DNA from 2 places in the Levilactobacillus suantsaii genome. Region 2 is predicted to be linked to the other one. Evidence: predicted binding sites of a transcription regulator. Region 2 holds the regulator's gene; the other holds the start of a gene.
What was found. Region 2 encodes CtsR, which represses protease genes until heat stress. Its sites were predicted from a motif close to TTGGTCAAAAAAGGTCAAANA; they were not measured.
Positions count from the first base shown of each region.

Region 1: clpP (ATP-dependent Clp endopeptidase proteolytic subunit ClpP) is a predicted target of CtsR. The motif match lies at 4,106-4,126, and genes of this name have one in related genera.

Region 1 covers NZ_CP059603.1:1,397,727-1,404,673, forward strand. Annotated here, with positions in the region: gene H3M12_RS06445 (gluconeogenesis factor YvcK family protein) at 1-652, shown strand, start outside; gene whiA (DNA-binding protein WhiA) at 655-1,596, shown strand; gene H3M12_RS06455 (ACT domain-containing protein) at 1,747-2,016, shown strand; gene H3M12_RS06460 (PFL family protein) at 2,026-3,369, shown strand; gene clpP (ATP-dependent Clp endopeptidase proteolytic subunit ClpP) at 3,440-4,036, opposite strand; gene H3M12_RS06470 (LytTR family DNA-binding domain-containing protein) at 4,337-4,798, shown strand; gene H3M12_RS06475 (LiaF transmembrane domain-containing protein) at 4,795-5,523, shown strand; tRNA gene H3M12_RS06480 (tRNA-Arg) at 5,599-5,670, shown strand; gene H3M12_RS06485 (ECF transporter S component) at 5,762-6,370, opposite strand; tRNA gene H3M12_RS06490 (tRNA-Arg) at 6,622-6,693, shown strand; gene H3M12_RS06495 (sugar-binding transcriptional regulator) at 6,923-6,947, shown strand, end outside.
Region 2 covers NZ_CP059603.1:2,412,354-2,419,300, forward strand. Annotated here, with positions in the region: gene H3M12_RS11390 (ATP-dependent Clp protease ATP-binding subunit) at 1-1,938, opposite strand, end outside; gene H3M12_RS11395 (CtsR family transcriptional regulator) at 1,956-2,423, opposite strand; tRNA gene H3M12_RS11400 (tRNA-Pro) at 2,677-2,750, opposite strand; tRNA gene H3M12_RS11405 (tRNA-Pro) at 2,798-2,871, opposite strand; tRNA gene H3M12_RS11410 (tRNA-Arg) at 2,908-2,981, opposite strand; tRNA gene H3M12_RS11415 (tRNA-Leu) at 3,002-3,087, opposite strand; tRNA gene H3M12_RS11420 (tRNA-Gly) at 3,099-3,170, opposite strand; tRNA gene H3M12_RS11425 (tRNA-Thr) at 3,197-3,269, opposite strand; tRNA gene H3M12_RS11430 (tRNA-Leu) at 3,305-3,386, opposite strand; tRNA gene H3M12_RS11435 (tRNA-Val) at 3,424-3,496, opposite strand; gene serS (serine--tRNA ligase) at 3,923-5,194, opposite strand; gene H3M12_RS11445 (deoxynucleoside kinase) at 5,480-6,112, opposite strand; gene H3M12_RS11450 (amino acid permease) at 6,333-6,947, opposite strand, start outside.

The sequences.
Region 1 (6,947 bases), 1.0 Mb from region 2:
GTTGATGCGGGTCAACGGGCACATCTATCCGGCCGCTAACGAGCCCTTAGAGTTGCACGCCCAGTTTTCGGACGGTAGCACGTTAAGTGGTGAGTCCGAGATCACCGCCGCACATAAGCTGATTAAACGGGTGTGGGTCGAGACCAGTGACCACCACCAGCAACCCCAAGCGGTTCAACCGGTGATCGACGCGATTATGTCCGCCGACCAAATCGTGTTGGGGCCCGGGAGTTTATTTACCAGTATTTTACCGAACTTAATGATTAGTAGCGTGGGTAATGCCGTGCGCACCAGTCCGGCTGAAGTGGTGTACATCTGTAACATCATGACCCAAAAAGGTGAAACAGAAAATTTCACCGACGCCGACCACGTGCGGGTCTTGAACCGCCACTTACACGCGAACTTTATCGATACCGTTTTGGTCAACACCCGAAAGGTGCCGGACCGCTACATCGATTACCAACGGTGGGATGAAATCTCGCAACCCGTCAAGCATGATTTTCAAGGCTTGCGTAACCAGGGCTGCCGGGTCATCTCGACGGACTTTCTCGAATTACGCGATAACGGTGCGTTCCATAACGGTAAGGAAGTCGTCCACGAACTGTTGAACCTGATTGGTCAACCCACTTATCGCATGAATCGGGGGTCTTAACCATGTCCTATGCCAGTGAAGTCAAAAAAGAACTCACCACGTTAGAAGTCCACCGGGACAACGCCAAGGCAGAACTGGTGGCTTTGATTCGGATGAATGGGACCTTAGGGTTAGCCAATCATCATTTCGTGTTGAACGTCCAGACGGAAAATCCCGCCATCGCGCGGCGAATGTACCAACTGTTGAAGCAGTTCTACGATTTGGAAAGTGAATTGCTAGTGCGGCGTAAGATGAAGCTCAAGAAGAATAACCTTTACATCGTCCGGGTGAAGAGTGGTGTGACCGACGTCTTATCGGACCTGGGCATCTTTGACGGGTCCCAATTGTCCGAAGCCGTGCCCGCGAGCATTTTAAAGTCGGACCTGCAGATGCGCTCGTATCTCCGGGGCGCCTTTTTAGCGGGCGGCTCGGTCAACAACCCGGAAACCAGTCGTTATCACCTGGAGATCTACTCTTTGTATGAAGAACATAACCAGATGATTGCGCGGATGATGAACCAGTATAACTTGCACGCCCGCTCAATCGAACGGCGTAGTGGCTACATCACCTATTTAAAAGGGGCCGAACACATCGCTGACTTCTTGTCTTTGATTGGTGCTACGACGGCCATGCTGAAATTCGAGGATGTCCGCATCATGCGCGACATGCGTAACTCGGTCAACCGGCTGGTCAACTGCGAAAACGCCAACCTGGATAAGGTGGCGACCGCTTCGACCCGGCAAATCGATAACATTCAGTATATCGAGGCCACGGTGGGCTTGGGACAATTACCGACCAAGCTGCGTGAGGTGGCGGAGACCCGTTTAGCACACCAGGAAGTCAGTTTGAAGGAACTGGGCGACCTGGTGCCCGGAGGCCCGATTTCGAAGTCGGGAATCAATCACCGGTTACGTAAAATCAATGATTATGCCAAGCACCTCCGTGAGGGGGAAGCCACGGCTTAACGATCAAGAAGCGTTCCGTTCCTTAGTGGCGGAGCGCTTTTTGTGTCGGGGTCTAGTCATTGGGCGTGTGGTGATTTGATAAAATGGATGCATTTACGGGTGGGACATGCTATTATGAGAAAATAATGAGTTCAATTGGAGGCAAATAAGATGCGAGCAATTATTACGGTGATTGGCCAAGACCACGTGGGAATCATTGCCGAAGTGGCGACCACGCTAGCCCAGAAACACATCAACATTGTCGATGTGTCACAGACCATCATGGACCAGAACTTCACCATGATGTTACTGGGAGAATGGGACGAACAGGTCCTGAGCTTTACGGCCGTGAAGCAGGCGTTAGAAACATTAGGACAGCAAAAGCAGCTGACAATCCGGATGCAACGGGAGTCGCTCTTTGATGCCATTCAGAAAGTATAGGGGGTTCCCATGGAAAGTCGCTCAATTCTCGAAACGATTCAAATGATAGACGAAGAAAACTTAGATATCCGGACTGTGACCATGGGCATCTCGCTGTTTGATTGCATCGATAGTGATGGGGCTAAAGCCCGGCGGAAAATCTACGACAAGATTACCCGCAGTGCGCAAGACCTGGTCAAGGTCGCCGAACAGATTCAAACGGAATACGGTGTGCCCATCATCAACAAGCGTATCGCGGTCACGCCGATAGCCCTGATTGCTGCGGCCAGTGGGGATGCAGATTACGTGGCTTACGCACAGACCATGGAACGAGCCGCAGAAGCTTTGGGCGTAGACTTGATTGGTGGGTTTTCGGCGCTGGTCCAAAAGGGTTATCAAAGCGGGGACCGCAAGTTGATTGCCTCGATCCCCCAAGCTTTAGCCGAGACCAGCCGGGTCTGCAGTTCGGTCAATATCGGGTCCACCAAAGCCGGCATCAACCTCGATGCGGTCGGTGAACTGGGCCACATCGTGAAGCAAACGGCGGCCATCGACCCGGTCAACTGTATGAGCCTGGTGGTCTTTGCCAATGCCGTGGAGGATAATCCCTTCATGGCCGGGGCCTTCCACGGCGTTGGGGAAGCCGACCGAGTCATCAACGTGGGTATTAGTGGCCCGGGCGTGGTCAAACGGGCGCTCGAACAGGTCCGTGGCCAAAGCATTGACGTGGTTTCTGAACAGATTAAGAAGACGGCCTTCAAGGTCACCCGGATGGGCCAATTCGTGGGAACGATTGCGGCGCAACGCTTAGGCGTGCCGTTTGGTATCGTGGACCTATCACTAGCCCCGACGCCCAATGAAGGGGATTCGGTTGCTGAGATCCTCGAGGAGATTGGCCTGGACAGCGTAGGCGCCCCGGGCACTACGGCCGCCTTAGCGTTATTGAACGACGCGGTCAAAAAGGGTGGCGTGATGGCCTGTGAACACGTTGGTGGCCTGTCCGGGGCCTTTATCCCGGTCTCGGAAGACGCCGAAATGATTCGCGCCGTTCGCGCGGGTCGCCTCGGTTTAGAAAAATTGGAAGCCATGACGGCGGTTTGCTCAGTCGGGCTAGACATGATTGCGATTCCTGGTGACACCAGTGCAGCCAGCATTAGTGGCATGATTGCCGACGAGGCCGCTATCGGAATGATCAACAACAAGACCACCGCGGTCCGGGTCATCCCGGCCCCCGGCAAGACGGTCGGTGACGAAGTCGAATTCGGGGGCTTATTTGGCCGCGCGCCGGTCATGCCGGTCAACCCGAGTCAATCCACGGCCTTGATTGCTCGTGGGGGGCATATTCCGGCCCCGATTCACTCGTTTAAAAACTAATCACGAAAAACAAGCACAAAAAAACGTTCCCGTCGCAAGGCGAGAACGTTTTTGTCGCAAGGATTTGAGCTTACTTCTTTTGTTCGGAGCTGTTGGTCATGATGTGATCAATCAACCCGTAATCAACGGCCTCCTGGGCACTTAAGTAGTTGTCCCGTTCGGTATCTTTGTTGATTCGTTCGATTGATTGTCCCGAGTTGTCCGCCAAAATCTGGTTGATCAACTTCCGGGTCTTCAGGATTTCCTTCGCCGCAATCTCAATTTCGGTTTGTTGACCCTGAGCACCACCAGAAGGTTGGTGAATCAGAACTTGGGCGTGAGGTAAAGCAAACCGCTTACCCTTAGTCCCGGATGAGGCCAGAACACTGGCCATCGAAGCGGCCATCCCCAACGTGATGGTTTGCACGTCGGATTGGATGAAGTTCATCGTATCGTAAATTGCCAATCCGGAAGAAACCACGCCACCAGGTGAGTTGATGTAAAGGGAAATATCCTTCGTGGAATCTTGGGCGTCCAAGAAGAGTAATTGCGCAATGATGGCGTTTGCCATGTCATCTTCGACAGGACCGGAAAGCATAATAATCCGGTCTTTCAAAAGTCGTGAATAGATATCATAAGCCCGTTCGCCACGGGATGATTGTTCAATAACCGTTGGTACTAAATTCATGACAAGAAAGCCTCCTTTGAGTAATCGTGTATGGCTAGCAGTTTGCTAACATGGTGCTAGTTTACTGCATTGGTCAGTATAGGTCAAACGATACGCCTTCCCCTACTGCTCCGTGCCATCTAACTATGACTATCATACCAGAATTTGACTAAACGTCACGTATTCTATTGAGAAATGGTCTGGGTACGGTAGCACGTGTGGGGAACCAGTTAGGGCGTTAATACGACCACTGGTGCGCTTAGGATTTACTTTGGACGGAGGCTGTGGTGTACTAAGATTAATCAGAGAGGAGGTGCTACCGTGAAAGTACGACTCGAACAGGATGATCAGTTAACGGAACCGGAAGTCGTGTTACGGGTCCCTAAGGCGCAAACGGCCGCTGTCGCCGACTTGAAACGGCAATTGGCCGCCTTAGATGACCCAACGCAGCAATTAGCGGTGCGCTGGCAGGGGAGCTTGGTTCGGGTTCCGGTGGGCACAATCCTCTTTTGTGAGGCGACGGGGCACCGGGTGATGGTGCATACCGCTCAAGAGACTTACGCCACGCGGGTCCCATTGTATCAACTCGCCGATCAACTGCCCAGTTACTTTTACCGTGGGTCGAAATCGGCGGTGCTCAACCTCCACCAGGTGGCCTCTCTGAGTAAGTCATTGACTGGAAATTTAGTGACGTTTCAACGGTCGCTAAAGCAGTTATACGTGTCCCGGCGCTACTACGGCGAGTTGAAACGGGCATTAGAAGGAAAGGGGTCGGTAACATGACAACCAAACGACGATGGTTTTGGGGGAGTTTCTTCATACTAGGAGCGGTTTTACTGGTCGCCAGCCGCTTGGGGTGGATTTCCGCTCAGTTTGGATTTTGGCAACTCTTAACGGGGATCTTCCTGCTGGCGATTGTGATTTTTAGCGTGGCTCACCGGACAATCAGTGGAACAGTTTTCGGGCTGGCCTTTTTGGCGATTCTTTTCGCTAAGCCCTTAGGTATCACGGCATTAGCGCCCTGGACGATTCTGGGGGTGGCGTTGTTGGTGACAATCGGGCTGTCCTTGATTTTGAACCCGCACAACTATTTTAAAACTAAGTTCTACTCGTACCGGTCGAATCAAAACAATCACTGGAATGGCCAGGCAACGACGGAGCGCATGACCACCGACGAGGCCGAAACCACGGTGCGGGTCAACATGAGCAGTAGTATCCGCTATCTGCAGTCCCAAAACTTCACCCATGCCCGCATCGACGCGCGGCTGGGTAACGTCAAGCTCTATCTGACTGATGTGCGCTTAGCGCCAACGGGAGCGACGATTGACGTGTCAGCCTCGTTGAGTGGGGTCGAGTTGTACCTCCCGAAAGATTGGCCAGTGAAGTTTGCCCTGGCGAATAATCTCGCCGATATCGACGAGAAGGGGCAGCATCTTCCGGGCAACGGCCCAACCGTGGTGATTCAAGGAAATCTCTCACTGTCGGGCTTAGTAATCTATTACGTTTAAAAATTAAAATTAGCCCTTGTAATTCAAACTAGGGTCGAGTATAGTGGTTAGTGTTCTGTTAAGGACATGACCCATGCGCCCGTAGTGTAATGGATCGCACGTAAGATTCCGGTTCTTGAAATGGGGGTTCGATTCCCTCCGGGCGCATCACGTGATCGCAATCCATGGTGGTTGCGATTTTTTTGTGCGTAAAAATCAAAAAGACCCGGTACTCGTCCGGGTCAGTATCGTAAATGGTTTATTTAGTGGGCTTGATGCGGTCCCAATGCAGTCGCAGAGGAGCGGCAATCACCGGTGCTATGATAACGTCTAAAATCAGTTCCGGCACGGCGTTGGTGAGTAAGGAGACCATCAAGACGTACCCTAGCGTTTGGTTACCTTTAGCGCCAAAGGCTTGGGCCACGGCTGGTGTTTGGTAGAAGAAATAGACCAGACCGAGGACTAACAGACTGTTGATGAGGGCGGCTCCAGCGGCGGCTAAGCGCATGGAGTGGTGCATTCGCCAGGTCTGTTTGTCACGGCCCCAACGGTAGAGATACCCGGCCCCAATCCCCATCAGAAGCCGGGGAAGAATCGAGACGAAAGGGTTGACGAAGACCAGTGGGGCGACTGGACTAGACGGCCAGGTGAAAGCCCGAATGAAGGTGATTAATCCCCAGAAGCCACCGATTAAGGCGCCATCTTTGGGGCCAAGTGCGACCCCGGCCACGATGACGGTCAACCCAATCAGGGTCATACTGAACGGACCGAAGGGAATATACCCAATGAATGGAAAAATATTCTGTAACAGGACGATGGCCATTAAGAGGGCATCGATGACTAGGCGGAACGTTTTTTGATGTGACATGGTGGCAAGCTCCTTCTGCAAGCATTACTAATGTTGCCATTATAGCATGCTTTACTGAAAGCGGAAACGCGGCTTGGACCGGGGAAACGTGCTGCTCGTGACGGAAAACTTGGCATGAGGAGCGCTGGCGTGGCAAAACGAGGTGGTAAAATAGAGGTGAAAACGGTTAAAAGGTGGAATTTTAAAAACAGCCTTGTATTTTTATTCAGAATCAGTTATAGTAATTAAGTGTTGTTGAGCACAGCAACTATGCGCCCGTAGTGTAATGGATCGCACGTAAGATTCCGGTTCTTGAAATGGGGGTTCGATTCCCTCCGGGCGCATCGGAAATCAGCAGGTGGCACCGTCGGGGGACGGTGCCTTTTTTTGTGAGTGATTTTGTCCGCGGGAAGCCTAAATTTATAAGGGGAATGGCTTGCCATTTACTGGGATGCGGGCTTATAATGTCACAGTAAGTTAGGTTAGCAAAGGTTGACCGCTATTTTTTTGAGTGGGGTGGGCGCGTTTTTGCCCCCCTGGTCAATTAGTGTCCCACTGGGAGGTAAGGTTTGGATGCAAGACGAATGGCAATGGGTCG
Region 2 (6,947 bases):
ATCTAAGACTTGCAATAATAGGTTGAAGACATCCGGGTGCGCCTTTTCCACTTCGTCAAAGAGAACGACGGAGTATGGCTTTTGCCGTACTTTTTCGGTCAACTGACCACCTTCGTCGTACCCAACATAACCTGGGGCCGACCCAATCAAACGACTCGTGGAGTACTTCTCCATGTATTCGCTCATATCGACCCGAATCATGTTGTCTTCAGAACCAAACATCGCGGCCGCTAAAGCCTTGGCTAATTCAGTCTTTCCGACCCCGGTTGGGCCCAGGAACATAAACGACCCAATTGGCCGGTTCGGGTCTTTCAACCCGGAACGGGCCCGCCGAATCGCTCGGGCAACCGCCGAAACGGCTTCTTCTTGACCAATAACGCGTTCGTGCAAGATCTTTTCCAGGTTGACCAGTCGTTCGGCATCCGTCTGCTTCAACTGCGTCAACGGCACACCGGTCCATTCTGCGACGACCTGGGCAACGTCCTCACCCGTAACGTCCAACTGGTATTGCTGGCCTTCATCCGGCTTAGCAGCCGCTACTTTGGCCTTACGCGTCTCCAGCTTATTACGCAACGTAATCTCTTCCGTCCGCAGTTGGGCTGCCTTTTCAAAGTCTTGTTGTTCGATAGCTGTATCCTTGTCCTTAGCCAACTGAGTCAGTTGCTGAGACAATTTGCTTTCAGGCGTTGGTTTATCCATCTGGTCGATACGAACCTTGGCTGACGCTTCGTCCATCAAATCGATAGCCTTATCAGGCAGGAACCGATCACTAATGTAGCGAACGGACAACTTGACCGCCTGGGACAACGCTTCGTCCGTGATATTCACGTGATGGTGGTCTTCATACCGTGGCCGCAGCCCCTTCAAGATTTCCAAGGCTTCGTCACTCGTTGGTTCATCGACTTGGACCGTCGCAAACCGCCGTTCCAACGCTGCGTCGGATTCAATGTATTTTTGATATTCGTCCAGCGTCGTGGCCCCGATGGTTTGCAGTTCACCCCGAGCCAAGGCAGGCTTCAAGATGTTCGATGCATCAATAGCACCTTCTGCGCCTCCCGCACCAATCAAGGTGTGCAGTTCATCAATGAACAGAATAACTTGCCCATCATTGTAAATTTCTTCAATAACTTTCTTCAAGCGGTCTTCAAACTCGCCCCGGTACTTGGTTCCTGCGACCAATGAACCCATATCGAGCATCATCAACCGCTTGCGTTGCATGTCTTCCGGAACGTCACCTTTGATGATCCGTTGCGCCAGGCCTTCGGCAATCGCCGTTTTCCCAACGCCGGGTTCCCCAATCAAGACGGGGTTGTTCTTGGTCCGCCGACTCAGGATCTGAATGACCCGCTTAACTTCCTTGTCACGGCCCACCGTAGGATCCATTTTACCGTCACGAGCCGACTGGGTCAGGTCCCGGGCCAAGGAATCCAGCGTTGGCGTCCCTTGAGCCGGACCGCGCCGAGAACGGGTCTCGTTGCGCCGCTTAGGTGTCTCAGTGACTCCGAGCTTCCGCAGAACGACCTTACGTGCCGTTGTCAGTTCCACGTTCAAGTTCTTCAAGATCCGTGAAGACAGAATCGTTTCGTCACTGAGCAGCGCTAATAACAGGTGTTCCGTCCCAATCTTGGTGGCGCCTAAGCGTTTCGCTTCGTCACCAGCAATGGCCAGCATCGCCTTAGCCTTCGGGGAGTACGGTAAATAGCTGTCCTTGTCGGTGTTATCTAGAGTGCCATAACCCGTAAAGCGTTCAATTTCCTCACGAACATCATCGTCGCTGACAGAAAATTGTTGTAAGACCTTGTTGGCGATTCCGTTTTTTTCAATGGTGAGGGCCAGCAGCAAGTGTTCTGTACCCACCGCTTGATGCTTAAAATACTTTGCCTGTTCTTGGGCTAAGACTAACACGCTCTTAGCACTTGGCGTAAATAGGTTATCCATTGCAACTCCTCACTTTCTTAACTCTCGTAACGTAAATGGTCTAAAACTGAGATTAAGATCCGCGCCCGTAACTGTTCGTCCAAATCACGGTTCCCAGTATTGATTGCGGTTTTGTCAATGGCCGCTAACATGATATTGGCCTCTCGGCGATTGATGGTGCCCGCTTCAAATAGGCTGCGCACCACTGCCAAGCCATCGTGGCGGGTGATGCGATCACCCACAGCCGTGACCAACGAGTCGATAAAGTCTAGGTTATCCAGTAACTTGACCTTCTCAATCCGAATATAGCCACCGCCACCACGCTTACTCCGAACCACGTACCCATCTTGAATCGTAAACCGCGTCTTAATCACGTAGTTAATCTGTGAGGGCACAACATTGAACTGATTCGCAATCTCCGAGCGCCGAATCTCAACTTCTTGCGATTCGGCGAGAATCTGCTTGAGGTAAGCTTCAATAATATCCGAAATATTTTGATTCTCCATTATTCGCATCCCCCTTCAGCAGTTCTTTTGACTAATGTTGACTAATATTATACGAACTTCCCATAAAAATGCAATGGATTAGTCTTTACTAATCCTTACCCGCTGGTCCACTTAACGGACTAAACGGGCTTTGCCCTGGTAGTCTATGATACCAAAAAAGGCCCCGGCTTCCAAACAATTCGATGGAAGGTCGGTGCCTTGACGCATAACATTAATGATTAAGGGGGCTTTTCTGAATTATAAGACTAAAAAATCGGGAAGACAAGATTCGAACTTGCGACCTCCACGTCCCGAACGTGGCGCTCTACCAAGCTGAGCTACTTCCCGATAATAAGCCTTACTATGCTATTGATTAATCGGCAATCACCGGTTAATCGGGAAGACAGGATTCGAACCTGCGACCCCCTGGTCCCAAACCAGGTGCTCTACCAAGCTGAGCTACTTCCCGAGTCTGCCCATAAACTAGATTTACAAGCGACAAAAATGCACCCAGTAGGAGTCGAACCTACAACCTTCTGATTCGTAGTCAGACACTCTATCCAATTGCGCTATGGGTGCATAGTCAATATTAAGTTAAATGCCGAGGACCGGGATCGAACCGGTACGGTCATCACTGACCGCAGGATTTTAAGTCCTGTGCGTCTGCCAATTCCGCCACCCCGGCAAAAGGGCAAAAGCGGAAGACGGGATTCGAACCCGCGACCCCCACCATGGCAAGGTGATGTTCTACCACTGAACTACTTCCGCATTGGCAAATTCAATTAATGGTGCCATGCCGACTAGAGGATTCGAACCTCCGACCTCCTCATTACTAGTGAGATGCTCTGCCAACTGAGCTAAGTCGGCAAAATCATTTAAGATTTTGCAATTACGATGATGAATGCAGGTGAAGGGACTCGAACCCCCACGTCATAAGACACTAGAACCTAAATCTAGCGCGTCTGCCAGTTCCGCCACACCTGCGTAGTGACGATAGTTCCCTTGGGAACCGGAGTCCCAATGGAGGATACAGGGCTCGAACCTGTGACCCTCTGCTTGTAAGGCAGACGCTCTCCCAACTGAGCTAATCCTCCATATGTTCAATCAAGTTTTTGATAACTCGTTTGAAGCAACTATTATAATGTAACATTTGATTCGGGAATTGTCAACAACTTTTTGAAATGTTTTTGAATAAATATCCGTTCTTCAATTCAATCCGTTGCTTGTCACTTTCACATCGCCGTGACAACTATTACAATTTACCATGTCGTGGAAATGTTGTCAACTTATTTTTGAAAACTTTTTGAATAATTATTCGTTTGCTGAATAACTACTGCCTTAACAACATTTAATATCATAGCGTAACCATCGCAAAAAAGCTACCCCTTTTTTGCATTTTTTTGCAAAAAACTGTGCACCATCTTCTAAATCCCCCCCTTTTTTCGTTATTTGCCCGTAACTGAGCCCTAAATAGACGGCAAAAGGGCCGCGGCTCACGCCGCAGCCCTTAAGCTCTTGTCTTACTTCGTAATTTTTGTCATTCCGCCCATGTAAGGGACTAAGACTTCTGGAACGGTAATGGAACCATCTTCGTTTTGGTAGTTTTCCAGAATTGCCGCAACAGTCCGGCCGACAGCTAAGCCAGACCCATTTAAAGCGTGTACGTATTGGAGCTTACCATTTTCATCTCGGTACTGGATATGCGCGCGCCGGGCTTGAAAATCCGTCGTGTTGGAGCAGCTAGAGATTTCCCGGTACGTTTGTTGTGCAGGGAACCAAACTTCCAGATCATGCGTCATGGCCGCCGTAAAGCTCATGTCACTGGTAGTCAGGGTAATCACATGGTAGGCCAAGCCTAGCTTCTGTAACAACATTTCAGCGTGCTTCGTTAAGGATTCCAATTCGTTCCAAGAATCCTCCGGCTTACAGAACTTCACCATTTCGACCTTGTTGAACTGATGCAACCGAATCAACCCTCGGGTGTCTCGGCCGGCACTCCCAGCCTCAGACCGGAAAGCGGGCGTTAACGCCGTAAACCAGACGGGTAGCTTCTCTTCCGGGATGACTTCATCACGGTAATAGTTGACCAACGGAACTTCGGCCGTGGGAATCAACGTCATGTCCTGGCCTTCCAAGGAGTAAACGTCTTGCTTGAATTTCGGGAATTGCCCCGTCCCGTACATCGAGTCGTCATTGACGATGTATGGTGGCAGAACTTCTTTAAAGCCCGCTGCGGTGTTTTGGTCCAAGAAGAAGTTGTACACGGCCCGTTCTAAGCGCGCCCCAGCACCCAAATAGTAAAGGTACCGGCTACCAGAGACCTTGGCTCCCCGTTCGAAGTCCAGGATGTCCAAGTCTTCACCCAGTTCATAGTGGGCCTTCGGCGTGAAGTCCAAGTTCGGCTTTTCGCCCCACTTCCGGATTTCCACACTCCCTGTTTCGTCCAGACCGACCGGAACGTTATCGTTAGGAATATTCGGCAACTGTGCCGCTGCATCGTGAACCTGTGTTTGTAACGTTTCTAGTTCGGCGTCTGCTTGCTTGATGGCTGCACTGACTTGTCGCATTTGGGCAATTTGGTCGTCAGCTGATTCGTGCGCCCGCTTCATCTTAGAGATGTCATCGGATACCTGGTTACGTTGGGCCTTCATGGTCTCACTCTTCGCAATCAATTCCCGCCGTTTGGCATCTAAGGCCAATAAGTCATCAATTTCCTTAGCCGGAATACCGCGAGTTGCCAACTTTTCTTTGACCATGTCGGTCTCTTGGCGAATCATCTTTAAATCTAACATTTTAGTTCTCCCTTCTACTGATCAAATGGTACAAAAAAAGCCTCCGTCACATGGGACGAAGACCTTCGCGGTACCACCCAAGTTCGTCATTAAGTCGCCTCAATAACACCCTTGAACATGATAACGGTTTGCACCGTGCGGCATTACCCGCCCACGTGATTAGTGCTGGAATGATTCGACGTCGCGGTTTCCAGCTTTCCCCGCTTCTCTGGTCGTCTACTAGGATTAGGCACCTCGTGTTTGAAGTACCGTTATCATACCCCACTTTTTGTTAGGAAACAAGTCCTAGAGCGACGCAATTTTCTCGTCGATTAAGTGTAAGACCTGTTGCCGGGCACTGGGATCCTCGACAAAGTCCAGTTCATCCCCGTTGATCTGCATCTTCGGCGACTTGTCGTAGTCAGCATACCAAGCCGTATAGCGTTGGTCTAACTGCTTATAATAGTCATATAGGCTCGGGTCGTTAGCAATCTGCTCGTACGACCGCCCCCGCTTCTTGATGCGTTCTAGCATGGTCTCAAACGAGATGTTGATGTGAATCAACAGGTCTGGGTTCTTTTGGTAAGTCCCCTCTGGTAATTCTTGCATCATGTTTTGCAACAAAGAGTCGTAAATATCAACTTCCGTGTTGGTCGCTCGGCCGAGGTCCGCGTTCAGATGGAACAACAGGGAATCTTCAAAGATTGACCGGTCCATCACGCTTTCTGGATCAGCGTTAGCGGCCTTGATGCTATCCAGCCGTTTATTTAAAAAGTAGATTTGGAGCAAGAAGGCATACTTCTGGGGATCCTTATAGAATAACGGTAAGATTTTATTATCATCCACCGATTCATAAAATGCTGGTTTTTGTAAGTGTTTAGCCAATAAACTGGTTAGGCTCGTTTTGCCAGCCCCAATAGTTCCCGATAATACAAGCATGCTATCTCTCCTTTATTTCCTTAACCGTTTCTCCAATTTTTGAACGTTCCGTCCAAAAACACCACCACATATTGTACCAACCTGGTTAGGAAAAGACAACATGTCGTGGTGATTTTTCTCAGGGGCCACTTTTCCCAATGTGGCTAAGGACCCCCACAAAAAGTGGCCGCATCGGCGTTTCGGCCGACACGACCACTCGCATAATCTGCTAATTTTTAAGTTAATCTTCTTCTGGCTTAGCGTCTTCCTTCAACGTGCCGTCACGATGAACCGGCGACACATCGACCTTGCTCAGTGGAATCAGCTTCGTATGCTTCTTCAACTTGTACCCAATATACAGAATCAAGACTAACGGTACACTGATATAGGTCACTAAGACCTGTTCCCAATTACCGGAGAAGAAGGACTGCGGGTCCTGGCCCACAATCACAGCAATACACAGAACCAGCGCTAAGACCGGCCCAAACGGGAACCACTTTGCATGGTACTTCAATTCAGACAGCTTATGCCCCTGAGCAATGAATGCTCGCCGGAAGCGGAAGTGTGATAACGCAATCCCGAACCACGCGATGAACCCAGTCAACCCACTAGCAGCAACTAACCACATGTAAATCTGTGGCCCCGCAATACTACTGAAGAAGGTTAAGGCCGCGACGATAGTCGTCGCAAACAGCGCCGGGTATGGAATCCCGTTCTTCCCGGTCCGTTCCAAGAAGCGAGGCGCGTAGCCTTCCTTAGACAAGGAGTATAGCATCCGCGTCGAAGCGTACATCCCCGAATTAGCCGCGGAAATGACAGACGTCAGAATAACCGCGTTCATGACACTTGCCGCAGC